3 regions of the Pseudomonas sp. Marseille-Q0931 genome follow, and region 3 is predicted to be linked to each of the others. Evidence: riboswitches for the same ligand, from Rfam matches in the RefSeq annotation. Region 3 holds a riboswitch; each other region holds the start of a gene.
The links. A riboswitch is a leader RNA that binds a small molecule or an ion and turns the genes downstream of it on or off. The one in region 3 is predicted to bind cobalamin.
Positions count from the first base shown of each region.

Region 1 (7,999 bases), on a different contig from region 3:
CAGGCCACGGTGCGTCATGTCTCGCGCCTGTTCGTTACCGCCGCCAGCCTCACGGTGCCCTTCTTCACCCTGGTGCTGCGCAAAGGCTACGGCCTCGGCGCCCAAGCCATGGCGGCCGGCAGTTTCCACTCGCCGCTGTTCACCGCCGCCTGGCCCAGTGGCGAGTTCGGCGCCATGGGCCTGGAAGGTGCGGTGCGCCTGGGTTTCGCCAAGGAGCTGGCGGCCCAGCCGGACGAGGCCGCGCGCCAGGCGCTGTTCGACAAGCTGGTGGCCAAGGCCTACCAAAACGGCAAGGCGCTGAACATGGCCAGCTACCTTGAGATCGACGCCGTGATCGACCCGGCCGACAGCCGCGCCTGGCTGCTGCGCGGCCTTAATGCGGCGCCGCGTCCGCCCCGGCGCGACGGCAAGAAACGCCCCTTCATCGACACCTGGTAATCGCCCATGCACCTCGACCACCGCCTGCTCGCCGTCAATGACATCGAACTCAGCCTGTACAACGCCGGCCCCGAGCACGGCCGGCCGGTGTGGTTGCTGCATGGCTTTCCCGAATGCTGGTACGCCTGGCATCCGCAGATCGAGGCGCTGGCCGCCGCCGGCTATCGCGTTTTTGCCCCGGAGATGCGCGGCTACGGCGCCAGCAGCGCGCCGGCCGATCCCGCGGCCTATGAGCTGCTCACCCTGTGCGGCGATATCCAGGCCGCCATGGACATGCTCGGCCAGCACGAGGTGGCGGTGGTAGGCCACGACTGGGGCGCGCCGGTGGCCTGGCACCTGGCGCTTCTGGAGCCCGAGCGGGTCAAGGCGCTCGGCGCACTGTCGGTGCCGTTCGGCGGGCGGCCGAAACGCCCAGCCATCGAAATGATGCGCGAGGCCTACGCCGGGCGTTTCCATTACATCCTCTACTTCCAGCAACCGGGGCTGGCCGAGGCCGAACTGGACGATGACATCGGCCGCAGCCTGCGCCTGCTGCTCGGTGGCCTCGGCGACGCGCTGCTGGCGCAGGACAAGCCCGCCGATGCGCGGTTGTTCGACGGCATGCCGGACGACCTGCCCTTGCCGAGCTGGTGCAGCGAGGCGATGTTCGCCCACTACCTGCGCACCTTCGAGCGCCACGGTTTCCGCGGCGCACTGAACTGGTACCGCAACTTCGAGCGCAACTGGCAACGCACCGAGCATCTGGCGGGTCTGCAGATCACGCAGCCGACGCTGTTCCTGCTCGGGGAAAACGATCCGGTCGGGCGCTTCGAGGCGCCGACTCTGAAACGCATGGGCGACAAGGTGCCGCACCTGGGCCGCCACGACCTGCCCGGCGCCGGCCACTGGCTGCAGGCCGAATGCGCCGAACGGGTCAACGCCCTGCTGCTGGATTTCCTCGCGAGACACTACCGGTAACGCCGATGTGGTCAGCAAATTGAGCTGTTTTCCTGGCATCAGGTAAACTGCCGCATCTTTTACACCTATAACGATTCGCCTGATGCCGACCACTTTCCACGAGATCCCCCGCGAGCGCCCGTTGACGCCGCTGCTCGACAGCGCCAACACGCCCGACGAACTGCGCCGCCTGGCCGAAGCGGACCTGGAAACCCTCGCCGATGAACTGCGCCAGTACCTGCTTTACAGCGTCGGCCAGAGCGGCGGGCACTTCGGTGCCGGCCTCGGCGTGATCGAGCTGACCATCGCCCTGCACTACGTCTTCGACACTCCCGATGACCGCCTGGTGTGGGACGTCGGTCACCAGGCCTACCCGCACAAGATTCTCACCGGCCGTCGCGAGCGCATGGGCAGCCTGCGCCAGAAGGACGGTCTGGCCGCCTTCCCGCGCCGCAGCGAGAGCGAGTACGACACCTTCGGCGTCGGCCACTCCAGCACCAGCATCAGCGCGGCGCTGGGCATGGCAATCGCCGCCCGCCTGAAGGGCGAGAAGCGCAAGAGCGTAGCGGTGATCGGCGACGGCGCGCTGACCGCCGGCATGGCCTTCGAGGCGCTCAACCACGCCACCGATGTCGGCGCCAACATGCTGGTGATCCTCAACGACAACGACATGTCGATCTCCAAGAATGTCGGCGGCCTGTCCAACTATCTGGCCAAGATCATCTCCAGCCGCACCTACGCCAGCATGCGCGAGGGCAGCAAGAAGATCCTCTCGCACCTGCCCGGCGCCTGGGAAATCGCACGCAAGGTCGAGGAACATGCCAAGGGCATGCTGGTGCCTGGCACCCTGTTCGAGGAACTGGGCTGGAACTACGTCGGCCCCATCGACGGCCACGACCTGCCCACGCTGCTGGCGACTCTGCGCAATATGCGCGACCTCGACGGCCCGCAGTTCCTCCACGTGGTGACCAAGAAGGGCAAGGGCTTCGCCCCGGCCGAGCTTGATCCCATCGGCTACCACGCCATCACCAAGCTGGAACCGGTGACCCCGGTCGCAGCACCGAAGAAGCCCAGCGGCCCGAAATACTCCAACGTGTTCGGCCAGTGGCTGTGCGACATGGCTGAGCAGGACGCGCGCCTGGTCGGCATCACCCCGGCGATGAAGGAAGGCTCGGATCTCGTGGCCTTCAGCGAGCGCTTCCCCGAGCGTTACTTCGACGTGGCGATTGCCGAGCAGCACGCCGTGACCCTGGCGGCCGGCATGGCCTGCGAAGGCGCCAAGCCGGTGGTAGCGATCTATTCCACCTTCCTCCAGCGCGCCTATGACCAGTTGATTCACGACGTGGCCGTGCAGCACCTCGACGTGCTGTTCGCCATCGACCGCGCCGGCCTGGTCGGCGAAGACGGCCCGACCCATGCCGGCAGCTTCGACCTGTCCTACTTGCGCTGCATCCCCGGCATGCTGGTGATGACGCCGAGCGACGAGAACGAGTTGCGCCGCATGCTCACCACCGGCCACCTGTTCGACGGCCCGGCGGCGGTGCGCTACCCGCGCGGCAGCGGCCCCAACGCGCCGCTCGATGCCGGCCTGGAACCGCTGGAAATTGGCAAGGCCGTGATACGCCGCCAGGGCAAGGGCGTCGCCCTGCTGGCCTTCGGCGTGCAACTGGCCGAAGCCCTACGCGTCGGCGAAACACTGGATGCCACAGTGGTCGACATGCGCTTCGTCAAACCCCTCGACGAAGCCTTGCTACGCGAACTGGCAGGCAGCCACGCGCTGCTGGTGACCATCGAGGAAAACAGCATCATGGGTGGCGCCGGCAGCGCGGTCAGCGAATTCTTCGCTGCCGAGAACTGCCAGGTGCCGATGCTGCACCTGGGCCTGCCGGACTACTACGTCGAGCACGCCAAGCCCAGCCAGATGCTCGCCGAATGCGGCCTCGACGAAGCCGGCATTGAGCGCGCGGTACGCCAGCGCCTGAACCTGCTTCAGGCCTGAGCATGAAGCCCGCTCATCGCTGAATGAGCCGGGCTTGCTTGTCATTCATAGACACGCACTTTAAGGTGCGCGCACTTCATGTTCCGCCAGGGTGCGCTGCGCAAGCGGCGTTAAACGGGAAGTCGGTGCGCTCTTCATGAGCAACCCCGACGCTGCCCCCGCAACGGTAATCGACCGCAGGCCCAAGAGCCTGCAACCACGCCCAACAGCCACTGGGTAATACCGGGAAGGCGGACGCGGGTCGAGAGTCCGGAGACCGGCCCTGACGGTGTGACTGGTGTTGCGGAGGGCCGCACCGTCAAGCGCCGCCGTCCCGCGCTTGCCCCTGCCCTCCTCGAATGTCTGCCGACTTTGAGGAATCTCGATAATGAAACTGTCCCGCCTGGCTTTGGCCATCGCCGTCATGCCTACTGCCGTATTGGCTGCCGAGCCCTATATGAGTGCCCCTCTGGTGGTGACCTCCGGGCGCCTGGCCGAGCCGCAAGCCCAGGCTACAGCGGCGACCACGGTGTTCGAACGGGCGGATATCGAGCGTCTGCAGGTCAGCAGCGTTGCTGAACTGCTGGAGCGCGTACCCGGTCTTGGCGTCGTGCGCACCGGTGGTGCTGGCAGCCAGACAGGCGTCTTTCTGCGCGGCACCAGCACGGCGCAGACCCTGGTGTTGGTCGACGGTCAACGTATCTCGGCCGCGTCCAGCGGTACCAGCAGCCTGGAATTTCTCGCGCCTGAGCAAATCGAGCGCATCGAGGTCGTGCGCGGCGCCCGTTCGGCGCTCTATGGCTCCGACGCCATCGGCGGGGTGATTCAGATCTTCACCCGCAAGGGCGACGGCCAGGGCCTCAAACCCTACGCTCGCCTGGCAGCCGGCAGCGACAGCACCTACCAGCGCAGCCTCGGCCTCTCCGGTGGCGACCAGCGCACGCGCTTCAATCTCGGCGCCGCCCTGGACGAGACGGCCGGCATTGATGCCACTCGCGACGGTTTCGGCGCCAATGGCGATGACGACGCCTATCGCAACCGCTCGCTCAGCCTGAATCTGTCGCATCGTTTCCACGATGACCTGCAGGTGGGCTTCAGTGCGCTCGATCAACGCGGCCAGGTGGAATACGACGATGTCTTTACCGGCTCGCTGCCGACCACTGACTTCCTGCTCAGCAGCATCTCTGGCTTTATCGATGCACGCCTCAACGACGCGTGGAATAGCCGCCTGGAATTGGGGCATAGCGAGGACAAGCGCGACAGCGGCAACGACCAGGCAGGCGGCAGCGTCAGTCAATTCAACACCTATCGTGACGCTGCAAACTGGCTGAACACGCTGACACTGAGCGACAACCATCAACTGCTGCTGGGTCTGGACTGGTATGAAGATCGAGCACAGGGCACCACGGATTTCGTCGAGGACTCACGCTGGAACCGAGCGGCCTTCATTCAGCATCGCTACGCCGGTGAGCGTTTCTCCACCGAGCTGGGCCTGCGTCATGACGACAACCAGCAGTTCGGCAACGAGAACACCTGGAACGCGGCATTGACCCTGCCCCTGAACCAGGCCAACGACCTGATCCTGTCCTATAGCGAAGGTTTCCGCGCACCGACCTTCAACGACCTGTATTACCCGGACTTCTGCGCCGGTGGCCTGTGCTTCCCAAGCGCCAACCCCGACCTCGCCGCGGAACGCTCGAAGAGCTACGAACTGCAATGGCGCAGCCGTTACAGCGACACCGGCTCCCTGCAGGCGTCCGTGTACAGCACCGAGATCGAGGACGCCATCGTTCTGGACCAGAACTTCATTCCGCAGAACATCCAGACAGCCCGGATCAACGGCTTCGAAGCCGCCGTGCAGCAGGAGCTTTTCGGCTGGCAGGGCAACCTCGCCCTGGCGCTGATCGACCCGCGTGACCGCGACAGCGGCCACACCCTGCAGCGCCGTGCCAAACGTACACTGAGCCTGGATCTCGACCGCCGCTTTGGCGATGTCTCGGTGGGCGCAGGCTGGCGCGCGATCAGTGGTCGCTACGACGATGCCGAGAACGAGATCGAGATGAGCGGCTACGGCCTGCTCAGCCTGCGCGCCGCCTGGCAGGCCACCCAGGAGCTGGGCCTGAGCCTGAAGCTGGATAACCTGCTGGACAAGGATTACGCAGAAGCGACCTACAGCACAGCCAATGGCCGATTCGGCTACAACAGCGCCGGCCGCACCGCGCTATTCGCCGTGACCTGGACGCCGCAGCTCTAAAGTTGATGAGCAACAACCGTAGGGTGGGTTAGCGGCGCTGAACACCAACATAGCCGACGCCGATAAACACTGTGCGCTCGGATGGCTGCCCCACGTAACCCACCAGGCGATAGATCGTCTTGCACCAATGGTGGGTTACGCCGCATCAAGCACAGTGAATCAACCGACCATCGCAACAAGCGGCCAACCCACCCTACGTGACGCTATGCACCCCACGTAACGCTAACGCGCCGACGCCATCAGCGCGCACAGCTCTTCGATGGCCCCGAGCATCTGCCGGCTGGGCCTTTCCAGGCCCTTGTCCGGCACCGCCCAGACCTGCCCCAGGCGTACCGCATGCAACTGCGGCCAGGCCTGCCAAGCGGACAATTCGGCGTTGCTACCGCCAAGAATCACATCTGGATCACGCGCCAGCACCGCTTCGACGCTGACCTGAGGCGCAGGCTGCGGCAGGTCATCGAACAGGTTGCGCGCACCGCACACCTGCAGGGCATCACCAATCAGTTGCTGGCCACCGATGGTGTAAAGCGGCTGGTGCCAGATCTGATAGAACACCGACAGGGGCTGATCGCGCCGGTAGCGCTGACGCAACGCATCCAGCGCGCCCCGAAACTCGGACGCCAGCTGCTCACCCGGCTCCGGCCGGCCAATTCGCTTGCCAATGCGTACGAAGGCATCGCCGAGTTGGTCGAGGCGTTGCGGCTCGACGATCAACAGATCGATACCTAAACCCCGCAACTGCGCCTGCTGCGCGGGCGGCACGCTGCCTGGCGCGATGAGGATCAGATCCGGTGCCAATTGCAGCAGACGCTCGAATTCCAGCTGGCCATAACGCCCAACGGTGGGCAGATGCGCCAGCGCGGCTGGACGCTCATCCCCGTCGAGTACACCGACCAGCAGGTCGGCGGCATCCAGGTCGAGCATGATTTCGCTGAGCGAGGGCGCCAGGCTGATCACCCGTTCGGCGGCCGACAGCGGCAGCGTCAGCAGGCACAGGGCGAGCAGCCACTTACGCATGTCAGCCCAGCTGATGGGGGATGCGATAGAGGCTGTGCAGGACGATGGACGCCAGTGCGAGCAGCACCAACGGAATCGCCTCCAGGCCAGCCAGCACCGCCAGTGCAGCGATCCAGGCCGGCAGCGCGGCGCCCAAAAGAGCGCGCAGGCGTACACGATCCAGCTCCAGCCAGGCGGCGGGTTCGGCTTCGCTGTCGAGCGCCTTCTCGGAGGCGATCAGCGCGCGCTTGTAGGCGGAAAACAGCGGCAGGCTGACGAACATCGAGGCCAGGCCGGCGATGAACAGCGGCATGGTCAGCACCGTGGTATTACCGCCACCGAACAGCAGGTTGAATACGAAAAGCGGCGCCAGCGCCACGCCCAGCTGGCGCCACCAGGCCAGCGCCAGCCGGCGCTTTACCTGGCCTCGGGTCACAGGCTTTCCTCGGCCTCACCCTGATGCTGGTTACCCAGCATATGGCCGAGCTTGCCGGCCTTGGTGGCGAGGTAGCGCTTGTTGTAGGGGTTGTGCGCGATCTGCAGCGGCACGCGATGATCCACGGCGATGCCCATGTCGCCCAGCGCCTTGACCTTGCGCGGATTGTTGGTCATCAGCTTGAGGCTGTTGATTCGCAGATGCTCGAGCATTGGCAGGCAGATGGCGTAGTCGCGCTGGTCGGCACCGAAGCCCAGACGCTCGTTGGCCTCCACGGTATCGGCACCGCCGTCCTGCAGTTCATAGGCACGGATCTTGTTCAGCAGGCCGATGCCACGACCTTCCTGACGCAGATACAGCAGCACACCGCGACCCTCATTGGCGATGGCCTGCAGCGCTGCCTGCAGTTGGGCGCCGCAGTCGCAACGCAGGCTGAACAGCGCGTCGCCGGTCAGGCATTCGGAATGCAGACGCCCGAGCACCGGAGCACCATCGGCGACGTTGCCGAAGGTCAGGGCGACGTGCTCCTTGCCGGTGGCCTCGTCGAGGAAACCGTGCATGGTGAACACACCGAAAGGGGTGGGCAGTTGGGAGGCGGCGACGAACACGACGGACACCGGATACTCCTAGCAATGAGTACGAAACAGGCGCGCATTGTATCAGCAGGCCCAGCGGCCGGGTCAGACAGAATTGCTGATCATCGGTATCGAAACGGTTAATGCCGTGATCAGAGCTTGGACTCCAGCACCAGCATGCCCTGCTCCTCGCGCCAGCCGACGCGACTCATGAAGCTCATGCCGAGCAAGGCTTCGGCGGGGGCGCCCCCTTCCAGCACCACGGCCTCGACGCCAAGCACCTCGATGTCGCCGATCTTGACCCGATCCAGGCGGACCCGCCAGCCACGCGCCGTACCACTGGCAGTACTGACCGTGAGCGGTTGCCCACTGACGCGAAAGTCGAT
Region 1 is NZ_CALNWT010000017.1:82,278-90,276, forward strand. It holds gene P3C50_RS21755 (carboxyl transferase domain-containing protein) at 1-438, shown strand, start outside; gene P3C50_RS21760 (alpha/beta fold hydrolase) at 445-1,395, shown strand; gene dxs (1-deoxy-D-xylulose-5-phosphate synthase) at 1,478-3,373, shown strand; cobalamin riboswitch at 3,446-3,653, shown strand; gene P3C50_RS21770 (TonB-dependent receptor domain-containing protein) at 3,741-5,606, shown strand; gene P3C50_RS21775 (cobalamin-binding protein) at 5,829-6,623, opposite strand; gene P3C50_RS21780 (MFS transporter) at 6,625-7,038, opposite strand; gene ribA (GTP cyclohydrolase II) at 7,035-7,655, opposite strand; gene P3C50_RS21790 (TIGR02281 family clan AA aspartic protease) at 7,766-7,999, opposite strand, start outside.
Region 1: linked by a shared signal. The riboswitch ahead of P3C50_RS21770 (TonB-dependent receptor domain-containing protein) and the one ahead of cobG (precorrin-3B synthase) in region 3 are both predicted to bind cobalamin.

Region 2 (7,999 bases), on a different contig from region 3:
ATGGCGTCCAGGGTGTTGCTCAGGCGATACAGCACGACGCCAGGCGCACCGGCGACAACGAACCAGAACAAGGCGGCGAATACCGCATCGGAACCGTTCTCCAGCACCGACTCGGTACCGGCGCGGGCCACGCCGGTGGCGTCCAGCTCGGCGGTGTTGCGGCTGACCATCCAGCCGACGCGCTCACGGGCGAGCGGCAGATCGCCCAGGCGCAGTGCGCGCGCTACCGGTTGCGCATGCTCGTAAAGGCTGCGCAGGCCAAGGGCGAAGTACAGGGCGAAGATCTCCACCGCCCAGCCCAACCCGCTGATCTGTACCAGCAGCCAGGTGAGCAGGGTCAGCGGCAGCACCGCCAGGCACCAGGCAGTGACACCGTGGCTGCGCCAGCCGCCGCCGGCGGGATTGAAGCGTTGCTCCAGGCGATCGGCCAGGCGCCCAAAGGCCACCAGCGGGTGCGCGCGACGCGGCTCGCCCAGCACGGCATCCAGCGCCACGCCGGCACAGGTGATCAGCGCCAGGCTCATCGTTCAGTCACCCTGCACTCCCCATCGATTCTCGAATAGCAACTCGCTCAGCGGTCGAGGCGTGGCCCAGCCCTCTTCAACCAGCATCGGTTTCTCATAGAAGGCGTCCACCGGCCCCAGACACAGCAGCGCCACCGGCTTGCTGCCGGCCGGCATACCCAGCAGCTCGGCCAGCGCCTCGGGGTCGAACAACGATACCCAGCCGAGCCCAAGGCCTTCGGCGCGCGCAGCCAGCCACAAATTCTGAATGGCGCAGGCGACCGAGGCCATATCCATTTCCGGCAGCGTGCGTCGCCCGAAGACATGCGCTTCGCGCCCCTCCATCAGCGCCACGGCCAGCAGTTCGGCGCAGTCACGAACGCCCTCGACCTTGAGCCGCATGAACTCGTCGCTACGCTCGCCCAGGGCCTCGGCGGTGCGCACCCGCTCAGCCTCCACCAACCCGTGGGCGGCCTCGCGCAGTTGCCGGTCACTGATACGCAGGAAACGCCAGGGCTGCATCAGGCCGACGCTGGGGGCGTGATGCGCCGCTTCGAGCAGACGCGCCAGCACTTCGGGCGGCACCTCGCCGCCGGCGAAGTGACGCATGTCGCGACGCTCGGCGATGGCGCGGTACACCGCCGCGCGCTCTTCGGGGCTGAAGGCGTGCTCGCTCATGGACGCAACAGCGCGGCGGCCGCCTCCGGGTTGGACGGCAGATAGAAGTGGATGTAGCTGGCAGTTAGCCGCCCCAGGCGATACACCGCTTCGGCCACCGGCTTGCCGTTAGGGCAGCGACCCAGTGCCAGTGGATCGAGCGGGCTTTCCAGCCGCGAGTGATGGTAGGTGTGACCGCGCAGCTCACCTTCCGGGAGCGTCACTTCCTGCAGGGCCAGTGCGGTCAGGCGCGGCTGCAACGCGGCGCTGCCCGCCAGCAGACCAAGCATGCGCCCGCTGGCGCCATGTTTGTAGCGCAGCTCATCGAGCAGATAGAGCATGCCACCACATTCGGCGAGCAGCGGTTTGCCGGCCTGGTGATGGGCGCGAATCGCATCGGCCATGGCCTGATTACTCTCCAGCTCGGACAGGTACAACTCGGGGTAACCACCAGGCAGATAAAGGCTATCCACCTCGGGCAGCTCGCTATCGGCCAGCGGCGAAAAGTAACGCAGCTCTGCGCCGAGGGCCTGCAGCAGATCAAGGTTGGCCTGATAAAGGAAGGCGAACGCGGCATCACGCGCCACGCCGATACGAACTCCGGCCAGCAGCTCAGGTGGCGGCTCAATCACCGGCGCGGCAAAACTCACTGCCGGCGGCAGGTCCACATCGGCGGTAGCTACCAGCGCATCGGCCGCAGCATCCAGGCGCGCATCCAGATCCGCGAGCTCGGCAGCCTGCACCAGGCCCAGATGCCGACTCGGCAACTCCACTGCTGCGCTGCGCGGCAAGGCGCCGAACCAGTGGATGCTGGGCGGCAAGGCATCACGCAGGATATCGCCGTGGCGGGTGCTGGCGACGCGATTGCCGAGTACGCCGGCAAAGGGCAAGTCCGGCTGGAAAGTGGCCAGGCCATGGGCCAGTGCGCCAAAGGTCTGCGCCATGGCCGCACCGTCGATCACCCCCAGTACGGGCACGCCGAAATGGCGGGCCAGGTCGGCCGCCGAGGGCTTGCCGTCGAACAGGCCCATGACCCCTTCGATAAGGATCAGATCAGCCTCGCCCGCCGCCTGCCACAACAGCCGCCGGCTCTCGGCCTCGCCGACCATGGCCAGGTCGAGCTGGTACACCGGCGCGCCACTGGCACGGGCGTGGATCATCGGGTCGAGAAAGTCCGGCCCACATTTGAAGACACGCACCCGCCGGCCCTGGCGCGTATGCAGGCGCGCCAGCGCGGCGGTGACGGTGGTCTTGCCCTGACCAGACGCCGGGGCGGCGATCAGCAGCGCCGGGCAGTGACGTGCATTCATCAGAATTCGATGCCCTTTTGCGCCTTCACCCCGGACTTGAACGCGTGCTTGACCAGGCTCATCTCGGTGACCGTATCGGCCGCCTCGATCATTCCCGGCAAGGCGCCACGGCCGGTCACCACCACATGCTGCAGCAGCGGCCGGGCTTCGATATCGGCCAGGACCGCCTCCAGCTCGAGGTAGCCATGCTTGAGGGCGATGTTCAGCTCATCCAGCACCACCAGGCCGACAGATTCGTCGCTGAGCAGGCGCTGAGCCACGGCCCAGGCTTCCTGCGCCTTGGCGATATCACGCTGGCGATCCTGAGTTTCCCAGGTGAAGCCCTCGCCCATCACGTGGTAGCTGACTTCCTCGGGAAAGCGGCGGAAGAAGGCTTCTTCACCGGTACTGGCCGCGCCCTTGATGAACTGCACCACGCCCACCTTGAGGCCATGACCGAGGGCACGCGCGACCATGCCGAAGGCGCTGCTGCTCTTGCCCTTGCCATTGCCGCTGTGTACCAGCAGCAGACCGTATTCATCCTGGGCCTGGGCGATCTTTTCATCGATAAGAGCTTTCTTGCGCTGCATACGCGCCTTGTGGCGGACGTCGCGTTCGGTGGACTCACTCATGCTGTGCTCCTGCAAGTCAGGCGCCCTCGTTGCCTGCATGAGCAGTGCGAACGGTAATGAAGAGATCGCGATGCGCTGCGCGTCCTCATCCAGGCACCAATGGCTGATCAGGCGAGCGGAAGACAGACAACACGAACGCCCCGGTGGAACCGGAGCGTTGGCCGGGCAGCGCCCTCCGCGATGCCGTGAAACTGCGACAGGCCGGTCTCCGGGCTTGTGAGCGAACCCGAAGGTTCGACGCTGCGCCTTCCCGTGCATTGCACAGTGGCCTGAAACAGCGTTTGACTCACCTACCGTTGCGGGGGCAGCGCCGGCATTGGAACCGGCTTCCCTGTTTCACCCTGGCGTGGTCATTCATGACGACTTGGGGCACCTGAAGCAAGGCGCGCAGGGTAGAGGCTGGCAGCCCTGCCCGTCAACGCCGCCGCACTAATGCCTGGGTGTGAACCCCGGCGGCTTGCTCGCCAGCCACTCGACGAAGGTCCGCAAGCGCTCGTCCGCCAACAGCGCCTCGCGACTGTTGTAGGTCAGGGCCAGCTCCTTTTCACTGAACAGCCGGTGAATCTGGTTGTGGCAGGCCCGGCAGACCCAGAGCGTGGCGGTAATGCGCTCATGACGGGCAAAGCGCTTCTGCACGTAGGCCTTGTCGTGCAGCGCCTTGGGAATCAGATGGTGACGAGTGAGTGCCACAGGCCGCGCGCAAAGCTCGCAGACCTCGGGCTGGGGCGGCAGGCGGATGGGCTCGGCCATGGCGAATCAGGGGTTGCGCGCAAGCTCGGGCGTGATCACACGCTTGGCATCGAGATAGACGCGCTGCCAGTAGACGTTGTCGAGGCTGTCCAGGCGCACGGTGCCGCCACTGGATGGCGCATGCACGAAGCGCCCTTCGCCGACATAGATGCCGGCATGGCTCACGGCGCGCCCGCCGTTGGTGGCGAAGAACACCAAGTCACCGCTCTGCAGCGCATCACGGCGAACGTCAGGAGTGCGCATCGCGCTCAACTCGCGGGTCGAGCGTGGCAGGCTAATACCGGCAGCATCGCGGTAGACATAGCCGATCAGGCCGCTGCAGTCGAAACCACCTTCCGGCGTGTTGCCACCATAGCGATACGGCGTACCGACCAGTCCCAGCGCACGGAACAACACGTCCTGCGCGCCACCCTGATAGGAGGACGAAGAAACCGGCGGATGGTAGATGGGCTGGGGGGCGGGAGCGCGGCTGCTACAGGCAGTCAGCAGCAGTGCGAGAGAAACGAGGACGACACGGGTCGTGAAAGGCATAAGCGAGGCGATCCAGGGCCTGAATGCGCTCTACTCTGCCGCTTGCAGGCAAACGGCGCAACCCTGGAGTTACGCCGTGACACATCAATTGTGGCGCTTGGCCGCGACTTGCTCTTCCACCGGAGCCAGCGCAAGGACGCGCTTGGCCTGCAGGTAGCTGCGGTTCCAGTAGCTGTCATCGAGGCTGTCGATGCGCACGCCACCGCTGCGGCTGCTGCTGGAATGGATGAACTGGTCATCACCCAGGTAGATGCCGGCGTGGCTGACACGACCACGACCGCGGTCATTGAACAGGATCAGGTCGCCAGGCTCCAGATCGGCGCGCGCCACCTTGGGCGCGTCGAGATTGATCAGCTCGCGAGTGGAGCGTGGTAGCTCCAGGCCGACTTCCTCACGGAACAGGTAACCGACGAAACCGCTGCAATCGAAACCGGACTGTACCGAGGTGCCGCCGTAGCGATAGCGCGTACCGATCAGCGAACGCCCGAGATCGAGCAGGCTGTCGGCCAGCTGCGGCATTTCATAGGGTTCGTCGTCGATCAGCGCGTTGATTTCATCATCGGCAGGCTCGGCCTGCTGAGACAGCGGACGAACAACGGGCTCGACCGTGGCTTCGCTGACCTGCGGTTGCGGCGAGTGGCCGGCGCAGGCAGCGAGAAAGACTGTAAGTGCAAGAGGCACGAGGGGTGCGAAGCGTTTTAGCATGGGCACGACCGTGTCGATTGAATTTATAAGTGCGCGACTATGCCCTCTATAAAGCCCATTTGCAAATTCTATCGACGGAAATGTGACCCAGTGGTTTCACCGCGCCATCTAAAGCGCCCGACCATTCGCACAACCGGGCGCTTCAGGGCGCTAGCCGAGAATCTCGCTCAAGGGGATGAAGCGCAGCATATCCCCTTCGGCCAGCGTGCTACCTTCCATTACTTCTGCCAGCCCTTCGGCCCACGCGGCGCTTCGCAAAACACCCGAACTCTGGTTGGCGTACGGCACTACGCGGCCATTCTCCAGGCGCGCGCGCAGGTACTCACGACGCATGCCCGGCTTGCCCCAGGTGAACCCTGCCGGCATGGCGAAACCCAGCGGCTCCACTCGCTGCGCGCCGAGGCGACGCAACATGTACGGACGCGCCAGCAAACCGAAGGTGACCAGCGTCGAAGCCGGATTGCCCGGCAGACCTATCACCGGAACGCCCTGGTAATGACCGAAGGTCAGCGGCTTGCCCGGTTTGATCGCCAGCTTCCACAACGCCAGCTCGCCCGCCTCGCGCAGCGCCAGGCCAAGGTAATCCGCCTCACCCACCGAAACACCGCCCGTGGAAAGAATCAGATCCACCTCGCTCAAGGCGCCCAGCGCCTCACGAGTACGCTGCAGGTCATCGGGCAATATCCCCGCATCCACCACCGCGCAGCCCAGACGCTGCAGCCAGGCGATCAGCAGGCGCCGGTTGCTGTTATAGATCTGGCCCGGGCCAAGTGACTGCCCCGGCTCGACCAACTCGTCGCCAGTGGACAGAACCGCAACACGCAGGCGCCGACGTACCAACAGCTGCGCCGCCCCCAGAGACGCGGCCAGCCCAAGCTCGATGGGCCCCAGGCGCGTACCCGCGGGCAGCACGCATTCACCTGTGCGGGTTTCCTGGCCCTGGGCGCGAACGTTCTGCCCGACCTTCAGCCGCTCGCGGAAATCCACGCGCCCAGCTTCATCGACCTCGACGTTCTCCTGCATCTCCACGGTGTCGGCGCCTTCCGGCAGCGGCGCACCAGTGAAAATGCGCGCGCAGGTTCCCGGCTGCAGTGGCGTGGGCGCAGTGCCGGCCTGGACGCGCTGACTGACCGGTAATGGCAGGCCGCTCCAGTCGGCCAGCCGCAGGGCATAACCGTCCATGGCGCTGTTGGCCCAGGGCGGCAGATCCAGCGCCGCGATCAGCGGCTCGGCCAGCACCCGGCCATCGGCATCGGCCAGCGCAACCTGCTCGGTCTGTTCGATGGGCGCAGCATCGGCCAATGCCAGCAGACGCTCCAGCGCCGCCTCCATGGGCAGCAGGCCGGGATGATCGCAACAACTCATCCGCGCGACTCGCAGGCACCCATCGGTTTCAGGTGCGGCACGAAATTGCAGGGGCGATGCCGTGCATCCAGTTGTTCAGCGAGAATTCCGTCCCAGGCCGTGCGGCAGGCATTGGTCGAACCCGGCAGGCAGCACACCAGCGTGCCGTTGGCCAGGCCGGCCAGCGCGCGCGACTGGACGGTGGAAGTGCCGATGTCGGCCACGGAGATCTGCCGGAACAGCTCGCCAAAACCATCGACCTGCTTGTCCAGCAGGCAGGCGACCGCCTCCGGCGTGCTGTCGCGCCCGGTGAAGCCGGTACCGCCGGTGATCACCACGACCTGCACCTGATCCTCGGCAATCCAGGTCGCGACCTGGGCGCGAATCTTGTACAGATCGTCCTGGAGCAGGACGCGCGCCGCCAGTTGGTGCCCGGCAGCGGTCAGGCGATCGGCCAACAGTTGCCCCGAGGTATCGGTCTCCAGCGTGCGCGTGTCGCTGACGGTCAGCACGGCAATGTTCAGCGGCACGAAAACCGCATCGGCCTTGTGGTTCATGGCAGGCTTCCAATTGAGAGAGAATGGGCGCTGTTATATCACACAGCCTGACTTCGGAGACTGTCGCATGCACGCATCCACCACCCTTCCCGCCTGCTCGGTGTTACTGCTTTCCGGCGGCCGCGGCCAGCGCATGGGCGGACGCGACAAGGGGCTGATCGAATGGCGAGGCCAGCCGCTAATAGCCTGGCTGCACGACCTGACCAGGCCGTTGAGCGACGACTTGATCATTTCCTGCAATCGCAACACCGAGCGCTACGCAGCCTATGCCGACCAACTGGTCGCCGATGCGCACCAGGACTTTCAAGGGCCGCTAGCCGGCATTCGCGCCGGCATGGCCGCGGCGCGCCACGAGCAGATGCTGGTGCTGCCCTGCGATGCGCCGCTGGTGGACCGCGCACTGATCGAATCGCTTCTCGCCCACGCCGGCAGCCGGCCGGTGGTGATTCGCCAGGGCAGCTATTGGCAACCACTTTTCTGCCTGCTGCCGACACGATTTAAGGATGACCTGGAACAAGCCTGGCACGCAGGCGAACGCAGCCCGCAACGCTGGTTCGGCAGGCTGTCGCCCGTGGCGATCGACTGCGCCCTGGACGACCTCCGGCTAGCCAACCTGAACACACCGGAAACGCTCGCGGAAAACGCAGCCCCCAATTGAAGCGCAACGCCCTAAGCGGAACTCATACGACAGTTTTACGTCAGAGCGAGGGTATGGCACTTATTTGAATGCAAGGAGACAGACCATGACCAAACGGATCATCCCCGCCCTGCTGATGACTATCGGCCTCGCTGCACTGGCCGGCTGTTCTACGCCGTCGGTGATCACGCTGAACGACGGGCGTGAGATCCAGACCGTGGACAAGCCGAAGTTCGATGAAGACTCCGGCTTCTACGAATTCGAGCAACTCGACGGCAAGCGCGCCACGATCAACAAGGATCAGGTGCAGACCGTCAAGGATCTCTGAGCCCGGACCTGAGGCACTGCTGACAGACACCGGGGCTCGCCCCGGTTGCAAAAAGGGATGATTGGC
Region 2 is NZ_CALNWT010000005.1:119,263-127,261, forward strand. It holds gene cbiB (adenosylcobinamide-phosphate synthase CbiB) at 1-524, opposite strand, end outside; gene bluB (5,6-dimethylbenzimidazole synthase) at 528-1,181, opposite strand; gene P3C50_RS11985 (cobyrinate a,c-diamide synthase) at 1,178-2,470, opposite strand; gene cobO (cob(I)yrinic acid a,c-diamide adenosyltransferase) at 2,470-3,081, opposite strand; cobalamin riboswitch at 3,263-3,473, opposite strand; gene P3C50_RS11995 (hypothetical protein) at 3,511-3,831, opposite strand; gene P3C50_RS12000 (C40 family peptidase) at 3,838-4,362, opposite strand; gene P3C50_RS12005 (C40 family peptidase) at 4,447-5,067, opposite strand; gene glp (gephyrin-like molybdotransferase Glp) at 5,218-6,432, opposite strand; gene moaB (molybdenum cofactor biosynthesis protein B) at 6,429-6,968, opposite strand; gene mobA (molybdenum cofactor guanylyltransferase MobA) at 7,036-7,626, shown strand; gene P3C50_RS12025 (YgdI/YgdR family lipoprotein) at 7,712-7,933, shown strand.
Region 2: linked by a shared signal. The riboswitch ahead of cobO (cob(I)yrinic acid a,c-diamide adenosyltransferase) and the one ahead of cobG (precorrin-3B synthase) in region 3 are both predicted to bind cobalamin.

Region 3 (7,999 bases):
CGCCGACCGCGATGGCCAGGGCAATGGACAGGCCGAAGCGGGCGGCGCTGCCGAGTATCAGCAGGTTGGTCGGGCCAGGCGTGATCGAGGCCGCCGAGGCGAACAGGATGAAGGGCAGCCACTGGTTCATGGCCGGGCTCGGGTGGCGGTGAATGGCATGGGGAATCGCTCCATGGAATATGGCGCGATTGTCCGGCCGCCGGATTCAGCGGTCTTGAAGCTTTGTGCAGAGGTTGCGGTAGGCGCCTGGGCTCAGACCATTGGCGCGGCGGAACCAACGCCCCAGGTGGCTCTGATCGGCAAAACCCAGATCACTGGCTACATCCGCCGGGGCCGTGCCGAGGGCCAGCAGACGCCGTGCGCGCACCAGGCGCAGCTGGATCAGGTAGCCATGCGGTGCGATGCCGAAGGCCGCCTTGAACGCACGGCTGAGGCGAAAGCGATCCACACCGCAGACTCGCGCCAGCTCGTCGAGGCCGATGTTCTGGTGAAACTGCGCATGCAGGTACTCGCGGGCGCGCAGGGCAACGGAAGGGATGTGCGGGTTGCCCGGCGGGCGCTGGCGCCAGTGCAGGCTGCGCGAGATGCGCTCCAGCAGCGCATCCAGCGCGGCGTCGCGCACCATGCGCGGCTCACCGTCGTGTAATGCCTGCAGGGCGTTGGCGATGCACGGCAGCAGGCCGGGGTCGTCCGGCTGGGTGCGCGGCACGCCGGGCAGGCAGTCGCTGGGCGTCTGTTCGAACAGCGCCGGCAGCGCGCGCTGCAGCCACGCTGGCTCGAGGTAGAGCGTGGAGTAGGTGAAGCCACCCGGCGACGGCGCATGGCCGTCGTGAATGTCGCCGGGTTCGAGGAAGAAGGTCTGCCCGGCAACGCTGCTGAACAGCGCACGGCGGCAGTGGAACTGCTGCACACCCTGTTCGGTGAAGCCGATCAGGTAGCTGTCGTGCCAGTGCGGGTCGTAGGCGTGGCCCTCGAAATGCGCACGGATCACCTCGATGCCGGTATCGGCATCCTGCTTGAGGTCGACCCATGACTGCGCGTTCATCGCCTGTTGCCTATCGCTGCTGTGGACCGATGAGCTTAGCGCGTTCGGCGCGCAGGCCTAGAAGGTTTGTGCAGCAGATGAAAAGCTCGCGGACAAGTCCGCTCCCACAACTCCAGCGGCGTTCTGTGGGAGCGGACTTGTCCGCGAAGCTTTTCTCCAACAGGCCCCTACAACTCGGGATACCAGCGCGGGGTATACACCCACTCGCCGCCATTGGCTCGCGGGAAGCGACGGGTCTGGCTGGAACCGATGATCACCAGGGTGCGCATGTCGACCATCTCCGGCGTCAGCTCGCCCAAGGTGAGGCTACGCAGTGCTTCGGCAGGACGGCCGATATCGCGGCCGAGCACCACCAGCGTTTCCGGCGTGCGGTGCTGGCGCAGCAAGTCGAGCGCGCGGCCGAGCTGCCAGGGGCGGGATTTGGAGATCGGGTTGTAGAAGGCCATGGCCAGGTCGGCCAGGGCAGCGTGCTCCAGGCGTTTCTCGATCACCGCCCAGGGCTTGAGGTTGTCTGATAGCGAGATCAGGCAGAAGTCATGACCCAGCGGCGCGCCGGCCTTGGCAGCCGTGGCCAGGGCAGCGGAAACGCCCGGTAGTACTTCCAGTTCGACGTCTTGCCAGGCCTCGCTTTGCGGGCTTTCCAGTGCTTCCATCACGGCGGCGGCCATGGCGAACACACCGGGGTCGCCCGAGGAGATCATCACCACGCGGCGGCCGCTGGCGGCCAGCTCGAAGGCGTGGGCGGCGCGCTGCAGCTCCTCGCGGTTATCGCTGGGGTGCAGGCATTGATCGGCACGCAGCGGGCCGGCCATCTTCACGTAGGTGTCGTAGCCAAGCAGGTCTTCGGCTTCGTCGAGGGCGCGGCGCACAGCGGGGGTCATATGTTCGGCGGCCCCAGGACCAAGGCCGACCACGCTAAGGCGCCCACGGCGCTGGCCGAGGCGCTCGATATCCAGCGGTCGCTCGCCCAACAGCAGGCGCAGGCCGTCGCCAATATGGTGCTCGGGCGGCAGTTCGCTGGTGTTGTGGATAAAGCGCAGCGGCAGGTTCAGTGTCTGCGCTGCCGCGTGCAAGTCAGCGTTGGCCATCAAGCTTTTATCCGCGATCAGGCACGCCAGCGCCTGCGGCGCCAGGTTGGCGGCGCTGAGTGCCTGCTGCAGGCGCGCCGGCAGGTCGGCGCCGGGGCGTTCGATCAGCGCGGCGGCGCAGCGCGGGTGGATCAGCAACTCGTCCGGTTGCGCCGGACGCGCCTGCGCGGTGACGTGGATGACCCGGCGGGCGGTTTTATCCACAGGCAGTTGCGCCGTCTCGAGCCAGGGTGCCTGGCCTTCGATGCGTACCGTTTCGCCACCGAGCAGGTCGCTGACGAAGCGCTTGCCTTGCTGCAGGTCGGCCAGCGCGTAGCCGGCCGGCGGCTCCAGCAGGCAGGTGCCGAAGCGCAACTCGCCGCTGGTGGTGATGGCTGGCGTGACGTCCAGGTGCGCGGCGATCTCGCGGGCCAGGCGGTTGACCCCAGCCAGGCCACCGAGCAGCGGCACCACGGCGCTACCGTCTTCGGCCAGGGCCAGCACCGCCGGCTCGGCGCCCTTTTCCGCCAGCAACGCGGCGAGACTGCGAATGACGATGCCGGCAGCGCACAGCACCACGAGCGGCTGGCCGGCGCGATACAGCGCGCGCAGGTGCTCGCCGAAGTCATCGTAGTGGCGCTCGGCGCCATCGGCGCGGCCGCGCAGGCCATGGATCACGGCCTGTGGATAAAGCGCCTGGAGGCGTTGTGCAGTGGCCAGCGCGCTGGCGCCGAGGATGACGATGTTCATACGGTAAATCCTGTAGCCCGGATGCAATCCGGGGAATGGGTTTCCCGGATTGCATCCGGGCTACGGTCTTGAGACGGGTAGGGCGGGTGCAACCCGCCAGCTCGCTGTTGGCGGGTTGCACCCGCCCTACGGGATTACCCCCGCCATTTCTGTCCTGGCACCAAAATCATGGAAAAGTACGGCGACTCCATCGGCTCCACCTCGTCCAGCGCGACGATCTTCTGGCTGGCCATGGTGGCGCGTTCGACGTAGTGGGCGCGGTCGTCCAGGCCGAGCTTGCGCAGCACGCGGCGCACCTTGTCGAAGTTGCGGCCGAGCTTCATCACCACGGCCGCTTCGGCGTCGCGCAGGCGTTGTTCCAGCTCGTCTTCCGGCAGCACGCCGGAGAGCACGCTCAAGCTCTGGTTGCGGTACACCAGCGGCGTGCCGAGCACCGAGGCGCAGCCGAGCATCGAGCACACGCCGGGCACCACTTCTACCTCGTAGCGATCGGCCAGGCGGTCGTGCAGGTACATGTAGGAGCCGTAGAAAAACGGGTCGCCCTCGCAGATCACCGCCACGTCCTGGCCGGCGTCCAGCAGCCGGGCGATCTGCTCAGCGCAGGTGTCGTAGAAGTCGGCGATCACATCTTCGTAGGACAGCGGCGGGGCGAGCTTTTCGGTGGTCACCGGGTAGACCAGTGGCAGGCGCTGCTGGGTGTCGTCCAGGTGCGCTTCGATGATGCCGAAGGCATTACCGCCGTGGCCGGCGTTGTGCTTGGCCTTGGCCACGAAATAGGCCACCACCGGTGCGCCTTTGAGCAGGCGCAGGGCCTTGAGGGTGAGCAGCTCGGGGTCGCCAGGGCCGACGCCGAGGCCGAGCAGACGGCCAGCCATCACTCCACCTCCGAGGCGAGGGCGTTGACCGCCGCCACCGCCATGGCGCTGCCGCCACGGCGGCCACGGACGATCACGTAGGGCACGCCACGGCTGTCTGCGGCCAGGGCGTCCTTGGATTCCGCCGCGCCGATGAAGCCCACCGGCATACCGATGATCAGCGCCGGCTTCGGTGCACCGGCGTCGAGCATTTCCAGCAGATAGAACAGCGCGGTGGGCGCGTTGCCGATCACCACCACGCTGCCTTCCAGGTGTTCGCGCCAATGCTCCAGGGCTACCGCCGAGCGGGTGTTGCCGACTTCGCGGGCCAGCTCCGGTACGCCGGCGTCATGCAGGGTGCAGATCACCGGATTGTTGGCCGGCAGGCGCGGGCGGGTGATGCCCTCGGCGACCATGCGCGCGTCACAGAGGATCGGTGCACCAGCCAGCAGCGCGGCGCGGCCAGCGGCGCCGGCACCGGGGGAGAAGCGCAGATCCTCGACCACGTCGACCATGCCGCAGGCGTGGATTACCCGCACGGCGAGTTTTTCCAGGTCGGCGGGGATGCCATCGAGGTTGGCCTCGGCGCGGATGGTGGCGAAGGAGCGGCGGTAGATTTCCTGACCGTCGCGGATGTAATCAAGCATCGGGGGTTCCTGCGGGTGTTGGCGGGCGAACCAGGCGCCGGCCTCGTCGATGGTCATGTCTGGTGCCAGCAGGCGGCCGAAACCTGGCGCCTCGGGCGTGCGTTGATAGAGCTGGTAATGTTCGGGCGTGCTGGCCAGCAGCGTGTAGGGCTGCACGCGAGCGCTGGCGCAACTGCGCGAGCAGGCGCTGAGGTGTACCTGCGGACGAGCGCCGTTTTCGCGCAGTCGCTCGGCCAGCTGCAGGGCGTGCTGCTTGCTGTCGGCCAAACCGCGGGCGCAGGCCGCCGAGCCGGTGCAGGCGACCAGGCCGAGCAGCGGCTCGTCGGTCTGGGTGAGCAGCCCCAGTTCGGCCAGCGCGGACAGCAACTCGCCGGCCTTCGCTTCGGGTACGTTGCCCAGCAACAGACCCTGCCAGGGTGTCAGGCGCAACTCGCTGTCGCCGTGGCGCTCGCTCAGTTCTGCAATGGCGAGGAGTTGGTCGGCGTGCAGGCGACCCAACTGAGCACCGGCCGCCACCATGCGCAGGCCGCTCTGCGCCTGTGGATAAATTCCTGCCGGAGCCCGTCCAACGCCAGCGCTCGGCTGCCAACGGGCCGGCACCGGTTGCAAGGGGAAATCCAGTCGAGTCTGCAGGCGTTGCAGCAGGTCGGCCACCGGGATATGCGTCAGCAGCTGACGCATGCGCGTTTGCTCCGGGGTGGCAAGTTCGAGGAACAGCAGCAAGAGCTGGCGCACCAGTTCGACCGCCTGCGTCACCTCGACTCGCGCCGGTGGCGCGTCGCTGGGACAGCCGGCCAGGCCCAGCAGTATGTGGGTTTCGTCCTCGGCGGCCAGCCACAGGTCATGGGGATGTTCACGCATGGCCAGGGCTTCGCCACCGTCCAGTTGCAGGGCGAACTTGGGCGACAGCGCATGCAGCGCCGGGGTGTCCTGCAGCAGGTCGAGCAACTGGCTGGCCAGCGGGCGTACGTCCATCCGCATGTGCGGATCGAGGCCGGCGGCAGGGCTGAGCAGCAGGTTGCGTACATCGTCGGCGGCGGCCACGCGCGGTCCGAGGCCAGCGCCGAGCAGAGCGTCGATCAGCGTGCTCTCCTGGCCGGGCAAGACGCCACGAATCTGCAGGTTGCTGCGGTTGGTCAGCTCCAGCACGCCACTGGCATGCTGCAACGCCGCCTCGGCAATCGCCCGCGCCTGGGCACTGCGCAGCACGCCGCCGGGCAGCTTGATGCGGCAGATGCCGCCATCCAGCGCAGGGACGATACGCAGCAGGCCGGGGCATGCAGAAGGGCGAACGGGCGCGAGCAAGGGATCACCTGTGGATAACGACGCGGCGACCGAACCAGCGAAATTCGCCCATAGGGAATTTCATGGCATCGGTACACCCCGCCCGATGTTGGCACTCGCGACCAGCGTTCGTCGGCAGGTCTCCTGGCTGACAGGTCATGATCCGCTGCGCCTTCCCGGTTAACAGGCCGTTGAAAAACTACCTACGTTGGCAATACGGCGTTAAAAACGGCCTCAAAATGCTCATTTACAACACGTAAATTGCGCTTTTTCGGCCGTTTTGCCTTGTCTTGCCTACCTCGCCTACGTTTTTCAACGGCCTTTCACCCAGTGGCCGATTGCATTGGACTCGCTGTTTACAGTTGCGGGGGCAGCTCGGTCGCGATCAGAGATCGCTCCGGATTCCCTCTTAGGCCCGTTTTTTAAGGGGCACCGACGAAGGCTGTATTATGCCCGCTTTGCCCGGCGTCGCGACACGCGCCCTGTCGGCTACTTGCGAGGAAGGTGGATGAAACCCTGGTTGACCCTGGTTGGCATCGGCGAAGACGGCTATCCCGGTTTGGGCAAGGCCGCGCGCCGCGCCCTGCTGACGGCCACGCGCATCGTCGGTGCGCCGCGGCAACTGGCCTTGCTGCCGCCGTGCATCGGCGGCGAACGGGAGACCTGGCCCAGCCCCTTCGATCTTGGGCCGCTGCTGGCGAAGCGCGGCGAGGCGGTGTGCGTGCTGGCCAGCGGCGACCCGATGTTCTACGGCGTCGGCGCCAGCCTGGCGCGCCAGGTGCCTGCCGATGAGTTGCAGGTATTGCCGGCACCGTCTTCGGTGTCGCTCGCTGTGGCGCGCCTGGGCTGGCCGTTGCAGGAGGTTGAGGTGATCTCCTTGGTCGGCCGGCCGCTGGCCACGCTCAACGCCCGGTTGTATCCCTGTACGCGTCTGTTGGTGCTGAGCGCCGATGGCGACACGCCTGCTCAGGTCGCCGAAGCCCTGCGTGCGCGCGGTTTCGGCGCCAGTCGCCTGACCCTGCTGGAGCATCTGGGCGGCCCTGACGAGCGCCGCATCGAGGGCCTGGCCGCAAGCTGGAACTTGCCGCGTAGCGCCGACCTCAACCTGCTGGCCGTGGAGTGCCTGGCCGACGCCGGGGCGCAACTGCTGCCGCCGACCTGCGGTCTGCCGGACGACGCCTACCGCCACGATGGGCAACTGACCAAGCGCGACGTTCGCGCCGTGACCCTGGCGCGTCTGGCGCCACTGCCTGGCGAGCTGCTGTGGGATGTCGGCGCCGGTTGTGGCTCCATCGGCATCGAATGGATGCGCGCGCACCCGGCCTGCCGAGCCATCGCCATTGAGGCCAACAAAGGGCGTCAGGATCATATCCGTCACAACCGCGATGCCCTTGGCGTCCCCGGCCTGCAACTGGTGGCCGGGCATGCGCCCGAGGCGCTGGATGCGCTGCCGGCTCCGGATGCGATCTTTATCGGCGGCGGCGTCACCGTGCCCGGCGTGCTGGATGATTGCTGGGCCGCGCTCAAGGCAGGCGGGCGACTGCTGGCCAACGCCGTGACGATTCAGAGCGAGGCGGCGCTGGTGGCCTTCCGTGAACAGCATGGCGGCGAGCTGCTGCGTCTGACAATGGCCCAGGCGCAGCCCTTGGGCGGCTTCGATACCTGGCGCGCGGCGCTGCCGATCACTCTGCTGGCGGTACGCAAACCGTGAGTGCGCGCATCCTGCTGCTCGGCGGCACCACCGAGGCGCTGCGCCTGGCCCGTCGCTTGGGGCCGGAGGCGATCTACAGCCTGGCCGGCCTTGGCCGCGTGCCGGAGGATCTGGCCTGCCGCGTGCGTGTCGGCGGTTTCGGCGGCGCCGAGGGCCTGGCCGCCTTTATCGCTGGCGAAGGCATCGAGCTGCTGCTGGATCTGACTCACCCCTACGCGGCGCAGATCAGCCATAACGCGGCCCGTGCTGCCGAGATCGCCGGCGTGCCGTGTTGGGCGCTGCGTCGTCCGGGCTGGCAGGCCGGCCCGGATGATGACTGGCGCGAAGTGGAGGGCTGGGATGAACTGACCCGCGCCCTGGCGCCCTTCGAACGGCCGTTCTTCACCTCGGGGCGCGAGCCGCTGGCGCATCTGCACGAGATTCCCGCGCATCAGCACTGGACGGTGCGCTGTCTGCAGACCGAGCCGGCACCGCCGCGTGCCGAGGTGATCGGTGCGCGTGGGCCGTTCGCCCTGGACCAGGAGCGCGCGCTGTTCGCCCGTATCCGCTGCGACGTGCTGGTGAGCAAGAACAGCGGCAGCGCCTCCACCGAGCCGAAGTTGCAGGTGGCGCGGGAGCTTGGATTGCCGGTGCTGCTGCTG
Region 3 is NZ_CALNWT010000007.1:105,489-113,487, forward strand. It holds gene P3C50_RS13055 (LysE family translocator) at 1-130, opposite strand, end outside; gene P3C50_RS13060 (AraC family transcriptional regulator) at 206-1,045, opposite strand; gene cobJ (precorrin-3B C(17)-methyltransferase) at 1,213-2,862, opposite strand; gene P3C50_RS13070 (precorrin-2 C(20)-methyltransferase) at 2,997-3,737, opposite strand; gene P3C50_RS13075 (precorrin-8X methylmutase) at 3,737-4,363, opposite strand; partial or broken gene cobG (precorrin-3B synthase) at 4,553-5,668, opposite strand; cobalamin riboswitch at 5,764-6,099, opposite strand; gene cbiE (precorrin-6y C5,15-methyltransferase (decarboxylating) subunit CbiE) at 6,156-7,358, shown strand; gene P3C50_RS13090 (cobalt-precorrin-6A reductase) at 7,355-7,999, shown strand, end outside.